Regions from separate parts of the Tardiphaga sp. genome, predicted to be linked through region 4. Evidence: predicted binding sites of a transcription regulator. Region 4 holds the regulator's gene; each other region holds the start of a gene.
The links. The regulator LexA, encoded in region 4, represses DNA repair genes until DNA is damaged. The targets are predictions, from matches to a motif close to TGTTCNNNNTGTGTTCNG.

Region 1 (2,201 bases), on a different contig from region 4:
GCAGCGACGATCCGGCCATGCGCATAGCGACTGAGCGTGCGTGCGCATGTGGATGTCCCCGCAATCGCTGCGCTGACGATAAACCCCTGCCGCGACAGCGTCACACAGAGCTGTTTCATCAGCGCCGCCTCGTCGCCGAACAGATGGGCGCAGCCGGTGATGTCGAGAACCAGACCATGCGGCAGATCCAGCGCGATCAGGGGCGTGAAACGATCGCACCAGTCGGCGATGTCGGTCAGCGTCTGGGTATCGGCGACGGGGTCGGCGTCAAACACCTGGATGTCCGGACAGACCGCGCGAGCATTGGCAAGCGGCAGGCCGGGCTCGAGGCCGAGCTTCGCCGCGGCATCATTCAGCGTGGAAATCTGCAACGCATTGTTTTGCTTGGCGACGACGATGCAGGGCTGCGGACTATCCTGTTCTCCGTTGCGGATACGCTGCCGCTTGATGCGATCGGTCGGCAGGCGTGGCAGCCACAGGCTGAGGATACGCCGAGATGTCACGGAACACGCACTCATCACACTTCCATTCCATGATCCATTGGCCGTTCGGGCCATGGCGGTTGCGAACCAGTTGCACGTCGAGCATTGGCGCGCCCCATGCTTCCCAGGACCTGACCGGCGGCGAATGCGCGGAGCGGATGAGCCAGCGGGTTTCCGCCGTACTCGGCGCCGGAACACCTGCGGTCCGCAGCAAGAGACAGGTGACGCCCGAGCCCCGCGCTGCCAGCGTGAGTTTACGGCTGGCGACCATGTCGAACTGCCTGCTGTCGCCCCAGGTCTCCAGCACGACGCTGCCCAGCGCATCGCAGGCCAGCGCATCAGCCGTGGTCCGTAATGCCGTCTCGACATCCGGCGCGCGCACGGTGACCAGTAAACGCGGATCGAGGCCGAGCTCACGCCAGCCGCTCATGGCCAACGCGCCACATTCGCGTTCGGAGAAATCCTGCCGGATCCACAGCAGCGGCCGCTTTGCCGAAACACGATGCGCAAGGCCGGCGACAAAGCCCGTGGCCGCCGCGCTGTGACGGCCTTCGGCGAACACCTCATGCATCGTGCCACGTGCGAGCCCGCCTTGTAGCGCCGCGTCCGCCTCGGCATGACCGAGCGATACCCGATCCGGCGCGTAGGTATCGCTGTGGGTCTCGATGCGCTCGATGCTGCCGCGCAGACGCGCGAGCGTGGTCATGCGTGCGCCGGTCATGCGCCGCTCCTCGAAATTGTTTTGCCGTGGCGGGTTTTTAGTGAACCCATGGCCGGGCCATTTGTTCATGATATGTTCTAATATAAAGCCAACATGGCAAGCCGAGTCAATCGGGATCATCAGCCACTTTTTTAGCATTTGAAATCAAAGGGATTTTTGAACATGGACGTGAAGCGCAAGCTGGAGATCCTGGCGGATGCCGCGAAGTACGACGCGTCCTGTGCGTCCAGCGGTACCGAGAAACGGGACTCCCGCGACGGTAAAGGCATCGGCTCGACCGATGCAGGAATGGGGATCTGTCATTCCTATGCGCCGGACGGCCGCTGCATCTCGCTGCTGAAGATCCTGCTCACCAATGCCTGCAATTACGATTGCCTTTATTGCGTCAACCGGGCCTCCAGCAATGTGACGCGCGCCCGCTTCACCGTGGACGAAGTGGTGCAACTGACGCTGGATTTCTACAAGCGCAATTACATCGAGGGACTGTTTCTCTCGTCGGGCATCATTCGCAGCCCCGATTACACGATGGAACAGGTTGTCGCCGTCGCGCGGAAACTGCGCGAGGAACATCACTTCCGCGGCTATATCCATCTCAAGACCATTCCGGAAGCCGACGATGTACTAATTACCGAGGCCGGCAAATATGCCGACCGCCTCTCCATCAATATCGAGGTGCCCGAGGAAGACAGCCTGGCAAAGCTGGCGCCGGAGAAAGACGTCCGCGCCATTCGTCGCACCATGGGTCGATTGCGGTTGAAGCTCGATGAAGCCCGCGAAGAACGCAAGCCGACGCCACGCGGCAAAGTCGGGCCGCGTTTTGCACCGGCCGGCCAGAGCACGCAGATGATCGTCGGCGCCGACAGCGCCAATGATTCAACCATCATCCGAACCTCGGCCAATCTCTACGGATCCTACAATCTCAAGCGCGTCTATTACTCCGCTTTCAGCCCGATCCCCGATGCCAGCCGTTCGCTGCCGCTACGCGCGCCGCCGCTGAT
Region 2 (2,201 bases), on a different contig from region 4:
CTGCGGCCGTCTGGCGGCAATCTAGCGACCGAACACAACGGTGTGCATGATCCGGCCGGGCACGAGGGTAAACACACCGGCGATCACCAGGGCGCCAGCGAAGATCGAAATCATGGTGATGGCATGCGCCCTGACGCGGTGCCGGCGCGCGGCGATCACGCCGAGTCCAAGCATCACCGGCGCAATGATCGACAGCAGATGGATCGGGCTCCAGTCTCGCCACAGCCGGTAGCTATGGCCATGGATCCCGAATGAGCTGATCGCAACGGTGGCGAGCAGCGCCACCCAGATCCAGCCGAGCGTCCTGTGTGGCAGCGTGCCCTTGGGCGCGATCAATTGAACGACACCGAGCACGAATGCGGTCATGGCCGCAAAAGCATGCAGCGGGATCGGGGCAACGGCATCAAGCAGCGGCTGGAGCGACATGGTGGCCCTCGCATTCAGCAAGCAGTGCCAGCTCATTGTCGCAGACATCTTCCATTGTAAAGATCGTATTGCCCGCACGTTGCCGCAGCTAACCGCACCCTCAAAAAGAAAAACGCGCTGTAAGCAATCAGCTCACAGCGCGCGATGCAGAAATTCAGGACGTTCTAACAGCAGATCAGAACGGGATGTCGTCATCCATGTCGCTGCCGCGGCCGCCGCCACCTGCCGGTGCGGCCACGCGGCGCTGCGGCGGCGCACTCGACGGGCCGCTGGAGCCGAAGTCGCCGCCCATGTCGTCACCGCCATAGCCGCCGCCACCACCTGCGCCGCCGCCCTTGCCGTCGAGCATGGTCAGCGTCGAATTGAAGCCCTGCAGCACGATCTCGGTGGAGTATTTCTCGACACCCTGCGGATCGGTCCATTTGCGGGTCTGCAACGCGCCTTCGATATAAACCTTGGCGCCCTTCTTCAGATACTGCTCGGCGACCTTGGCGAGACCTTCGCTGAAGATCACGACGCGATGCCATTCGGTCTTTTCCTTGCGCTCGCCGGTGCCCTTGTCACGCCAGGTATCTGAGGTCGCGACGGTCAGGTTGACGACCGGGTTACCGTTCTGCATCCGGCGAACCTCGGGGTCCTTGCCGAGATTGCCGACCAAAATCACCTTGTTGACGCTACCCGCCATGCCACTCTCCTACTCTCGAATCTGAATTTGCTGATTGGGCGCCAGCGCAGGCCCCGGCCCGCGCGCAAACGCCGCTGATAATGGGACCCTATACGGTCCGCGCTCCGCGCAGGCCCCTGTAACCGGGTTATCCACGTCTCTTAGTTGGTAGTCCTTGATCGTCGCTCCATATAGCACGTTCCATTTTTGTTCTCAACAAGACCTCTTGGTGAATCGTTGGGCGACGTCGAAGTACCGAGCCGTCTTCACTATGTGTGTGCAGGGCAACAATGGAACCCGAGGGGAACCCGCCCTCATAGAAAATCCATATACCTTTCATTAACTTAGAAACAACCAAACATCGCGGTCGAGTGTGTTATTTGGGTGACGGACTTTTTGGCAGAACTGCGTATATTTCGATCACTGAATTGCTTTTGGCGCCTGCGCCGGGACACGAGGCTTCGCTGACGCGAAGCAATTTTGGGGAGAATTCACATGAAGAAGTTTCTGTTGGGCACGGTTGCCCTGATCGCTCTGGGCGCTTCGGTTCCGGCAATGGCTGCTGACCTCGCCGCTCGTCCCTACACCAAGGCTCCGGCCTACGTTCCCGCCCCGATCTACAACTGGACCGGTTTCTACATCGGCGGTCACGTCGGCGGCGCCTTCAACGGCAGCAACGGCTTCGGCGGCACCTCCGACAATTCGGATGGCCGTTTCCTCGGCGGTCTGCAGATCGGCGCTGACTACCAGTTCGCTCCGAACTGGGTCGTTGGTATCGAAGGTCAGTACAGCTGGGTTGGTTCGAACAACACCAACGTCGCTTTCCTCACCACGCCAGGCGTCACCTACAACCTGAACCAGAAGGGTCTCGCCTCGGTCACCGGTCGCATCGGTTACACTTGGGGTCCGGCACTGCTCTACGTGAAGGGCGGCTACGCCTACTCCGACTACAGCGAATCGCTGGTCCTGACCGGCGTGGGCACTCCGGTTGCCTTCGCAGCTGGCACCAAGCATGACGGTTACACCGTCGGCGCCGGCCTCGAATACCTGTTCACCCAGAACTGGTCGGGCAAAGTTGAGTACCAGTACTACGACTTCGGCAAGACCACCT
Region 3 (2,201 bases), on a different contig from region 4:
CGGCAGGCACCGCAGGGCATCGGCAACAGACCCCCTCAGCACCCACCGCGAAATCATTCAGCCGAAAATGTCGGCTGCAAGATCGGTCCGGCAAGATCCACCGAACCCGATCCGATTAATCTTCTGCCGGCTCCTCGCCGTCGCCGCCGTCTTCGTCACGCTCGACGGGACCGGCGAGAATCTGCTCGGCGATCAGGCCGGAATTCTGCCGGATCGAGGCTTCGATCTTGGCGGTCATGTCCGGATTGGCCTTCAGGAAGGCCTTGGAATTCTCGCGCCCCTGGCCGAGACGCTGGCTGTCATAGGAGAACCAGGCACCGGACTTCTCGACAATGCCGGCCTTGACGCCGAGATCGAGGATTTCGCCCATCTTGGAGACGCCTTCGCCATACATGATGTCGAATTCGACCTGCTTGAAGGGCGGCGCCAGCTTGTTCTTCACGACCTTGACGCGGGTGGAGTTGCCAACCACTTCGTCGCGTTCCTTGATCGCACCGATGCGGCGGATGTCGAGACGCACCGAGGCGTAGAATTTCAGCGCATTGCCGCCGGTGGTGGTTTCCGGCGAGCCGTACATCACACCGATCTTCATGCGGATCTGGTTGATGAAGATCACCATGGTGTTGGACTTGTTGATCGAGGCGGTCAGCTTGCGCAGCGCCTGGCTCATCAAGCGCGCCTGCAGGCCGGGCAGCGCGTCGCCCATTTCGCCTTCCAGTTCGGCACGCGGCACCAGCGCGGCCACCGAGTCCACCACCAGCACATCAACCGCGCCGGAGCGCACCAGCGTGTCGCAGATTTCCAGCGCCTGCTCGCCGGGGTCCGGCTGCGAGATCAGAAGGTCATCGATATTCACGCCGAGCTTGCGGGCATAGACCGGATCGAGCGCGTGTTCGGCGTCGATGAAGGCGCAGATGCCGCCCTTCTTCTGGGCTTCGGCCACCGTGTGCAGCGCCAGCGTGGTCTTGCCCGAGGATTCCGGCCCGTAGATTTCGACCACCCGGCCGCGCGGCAGGCCGCCGACGCCGAGGGCGATGTCCAGTCCCAGCGAGCCCGACGAGATCGTCTCGATATCCATCGAGCGATCGTTCTTGCCGAGCTTCATCACCGAGCCCTTGCCGAACTGGCGCTCGATCTGGGAGAGCGCGGCCGACAGGGCCTTGGTCTTGTCCATGGAGGATCCTTCAACGATACGCAGGGCAGTCGGAGTGGTAGCCATTGATCTAGCTCCTTATGAAGGGATTCGCGACAGGGACAAACGGCAAGCGCCAAAGGATGGCAGCGCTGTTCGGGGTGAAATCAATGTACCCCATTCGTTCTATGTTCGCAATATGTTCTTTTGAGAATTTGGGTACTGGCCTGTTTCCGGCCGCCGCCCTCGGTGGGCGGCCTCATTCATTTCGGGGGATCGATAACCATCCGGGAATGGAAGCATCAAGTTGCTGCACCGCAGCTAGATGCCCAACCTCATCAGTCAGTCTCTGCAACAACTTGTTCTTAAAATCCCCCGACCGGGATAACGAGGCGTAAGGTGCTTCAGTTCTTCCCAAACTCCGGAGCTATATTGCCCGCCGTACCCGACAGGTAGACTGTCTCACGAACTAGAACTTGCCGAAGTCGCGCCATGACCTTCTCTGCAATCCTGGCCAGAATTAGGAAACTCATTCTTGTAGATGAGTCTGAACACTATGCGGCCATCGAGCGTGGCTTTCGGGACGGCTCGTTGCATCAGCCCGTCAACCCGATGTCAGACGCTGAGCTGGCGGAGGCCATAGCCGAGTTCACGAACAAGCAACCTTCGGCCGGAAGTATCAAAGCCCTTGGCGGGCGCTTCAATCCAAAGAAGTAAGGCCGTTTCAGCGACCTCTTTCATTCTCGGCATCGTGCCGGCTTCCTGCTCCAAGAGATGGACGAGAGAACTGCGCTATTTCTTCGCTTTCCCTCTCTTCCTTATGGCCTTCAGCGCATCGGCCTGCGCGCGGAACGCGTCAGCCAGATTCCGCATCCGCTCAGCATGCTCGGTGTCTTCCGAGCGACGAGCTGCGGCCTCGGCTTTCTCGGCCTGCTTCCTCAGCGACTTCGTTGGTTTCATGCCGATATTATGCCGCGGCGCCTGAGGTTGTTCCGCCGCTCCCGGGACCAGGCATCGGTTCAGGCACATGGAAGCGGCATGGCTCGCGTTTGGCCCAGGCAGAGGACGG
Region 4 (2,201 bases):
CGTCGCCACGCAAGGCGGCGAGGTCGTGGGCTACGCCTATGTGGTGCTGTTCCGCAAACGACCGGCCTATCGCTACACGGTCAAGCATTCGATCTATATCCACCACGGACATGTCGGCCAGGGCATCGGCCGACTGTTGATGCGCGAACTCATCGACGTCTGCGCGGCGGCCGGCTTCCGGCAGATCATCGGCTATATCGATGCCGACAACACGGCCTCGCTCGGCCTTCATGAGAGCTTCGGCTTTGCCCGCGTGGGCCTGCTACCCGGTGTCGCCTATCGCTCCGGCCGCTGGGCCGACACGATCATGGTTCAGCGCTCGCTAGCCACCGGCTCCACGACTCCGCCGCCGCCCGTCGGGCGGGTGACGTCCGCATAGCGCAAGCTCCGGCAGGAGCGTTTTCGGTATCCGGCAAGAGATCGACGACCGGCCAGGAACAGCCCCTCAGCCGCGCTCAATGCGCTTTCCGTTGACGGCAAATTAAGCATTGCGGAACACATATGGAACATATAGTGTTCGTTCATGATTTGTTTCGAGATTCTGTGGCTTTGAGTAGTTTGAGAGTGCCCGAACTCGCGCAACCGATCTTCGAATGATCGCCCCTGGATTGAGGCTCACCGTTCGAAGGCCCTTTGAAACGCACGCGGCGGCCGACACCGTCAACTGAGGATGGCTTCAGATGCTCACGCGCAAACAATACGAACTCCTGCGATTCATCGATCAACGGCTGAAGGAAGCCGGCGTCCCGCCCTCCTTCGACGAAATGAAGGATGCGCTCGACCTGCGCTCCAAGTCCGGCATTCACCGTCTGATCACGGCGCTGGAAGAACGCGGCTTCATCCGCCGGCTGCCGAACCGCGCCCGCGCCATCGAAGTCATCAAGTTGCCAGAGCTCGGCGCGCCGGTTACTGGCGGCACCGGCCGCCGCGGCTTCACACCCAGTGTCATCGAAGGCACGCTCGGCAGGGTGCGTCCGGCCGCCAGCATCGGTAGCGGCGATGACGATAACGGTCGGACTGTCGCCATCCCGGTGATGGGCCGGATCGCCGCAGGTACGCCGATCGAGGCCCTGCAGACCCGCAGTCACACCATCAGCATGCCCGCGGACATGCTCGGCTCCGGCGAACATTACGCGCTCGAAGTGCGCGGCGATTCCATGCAGGACGCCGGCATTCTGGACGGCGATACCGTGCTGATCCAGCGCAACGAGAGCGCCGACACCGGCGACATCGTGGTGGCCCTGATTGACGACGAGGAAGCCACGCTGAAGCGCTTCCGTCGCCGCGGCGCGTCGATCGCGCTGGAGCCTGCCAACGACGCCTATGAAGTCCGCATCCTGCCACCCAACCGGGTCCGCATTCAGGGCAGGCTGATCGGCCTGTACCGGCGCTACTAAGCCAAGGCTGTCGCATTGACGGACTACTGATCTTCGGGTTGAAGATCAGTTTCCGCCGGCGTCGCATCGAGCGGCCGGTTTTGCTGCGGACGACCCGCCTGTGGCGTGTCGGGTGATGGCTCATCGGGAATGGCGCGTGACCACGGGCGATCCAAGCCGCGCGGCCGCACAGCGTCGATAGCAAAGCCGTTCGCCTTTCGCTGCACACTCATCGCCCCATTTCGTTGCAGGCGATCCTGATCGATCACCAACGCACGGCAATCCTTTGGCGGTTGTTTCGTCGTGATGATGAGCGCCGCGTTCTCGCAGTCATCCGTGAATGCACCCGGCTGCAGCACCAGTGCCACCAAAGCACCATCAGCGAGCGGCGTGATGCATCCGTCGCGGTCGCAGGACACGCCATGGCTGAGGGAGCCATCCGTCGGCAGGCGCGCATCTGCATCGCCGGCGAGCCACTCTTTCAGCAGAAACGTATCCTTGACGCTGCGCATCACGCGCAGAAGCCCGTCCCTGCCCCGTACCGCGACGCTGTGACCGTCACCCGAGATCAGCACATCCGGCTGCTTGACCAGTAACGCCCAGACAATCGAGAGCGCCAGCACGCCAGCCCCCGCGAAGCGCAACGGCGTGCGCAGCAGTCCGAGGACGATGATGCCGATACTGGCTAGTATCAGCGGTCCGGTCCCGAAGGCCGGCATCCGGCCGATGGCGCCGGGCAACGCGGCGACCCATTGCGCGACCACGATCATCCACTGGATGCCGAGATCCATCAGCCCCCAGAACACGCCGTCAAAGCCGAACGGC

Region 1: ACEK02_RS24565 (ImuA family protein) is a predicted target of LexA. The motif match lies at 1,266-1,283, and genes of this name have one in related genera.
Region 2: ACEK02_RS33415 (single-stranded DNA-binding protein) is a predicted target of LexA. The motif match lies at 1,288-1,305, and genes of this name have one in related genera.
Region 3: recA (recombinase RecA) is a predicted target of LexA. The motif match lies at 1,322-1,339, and genes of this name have one in related genera.

The regions. Positions count from the first base shown of each region.
Region 1 is NZ_JBGMOE010000185.1:8,035-10,235, reverse strand. It holds gene ACEK02_RS24570 (DNA polymerase Y family protein) at 1-518, opposite strand, end outside; gene ACEK02_RS24565 (ImuA family protein) at 412-1,203, opposite strand; gene ACEK02_RS24560 (putative DNA modification/repair radical SAM protein) at 1,366-2,201, shown strand, end outside.
Region 2 is NZ_JBGMOE010000238.1:21,636-23,836, forward strand. It holds gene ACEK02_RS33410 (DUF2306 domain-containing protein) at 22-426, opposite strand; gene ACEK02_RS33415 (single-stranded DNA-binding protein) at 602-1,111, opposite strand; gene ACEK02_RS33420 (outer membrane protein) at 1,586-2,201, shown strand, end outside.
Region 3 is NZ_JBGMOE010000127.1:7,639-9,839, reverse strand. It holds gene recA (recombinase RecA) at 116-1,219, opposite strand; gene ACEK02_RS17350 (hypothetical protein) at 1,625-1,849, shown strand; gene ACEK02_RS17345 (hypothetical protein) at 1,925-2,092, opposite strand.
Region 4 is NZ_JBGMOE010000122.1:40,260-42,460, forward strand. It holds gene ACEK02_RS16725 (N-acetyltransferase family protein) at 1-379, shown strand, start outside; gene lexA (transcriptional repressor LexA) at 681-1,397, shown strand; gene ACEK02_RS16735 (ComEC/Rec2 family competence protein) at 1,421-2,201, opposite strand, start outside.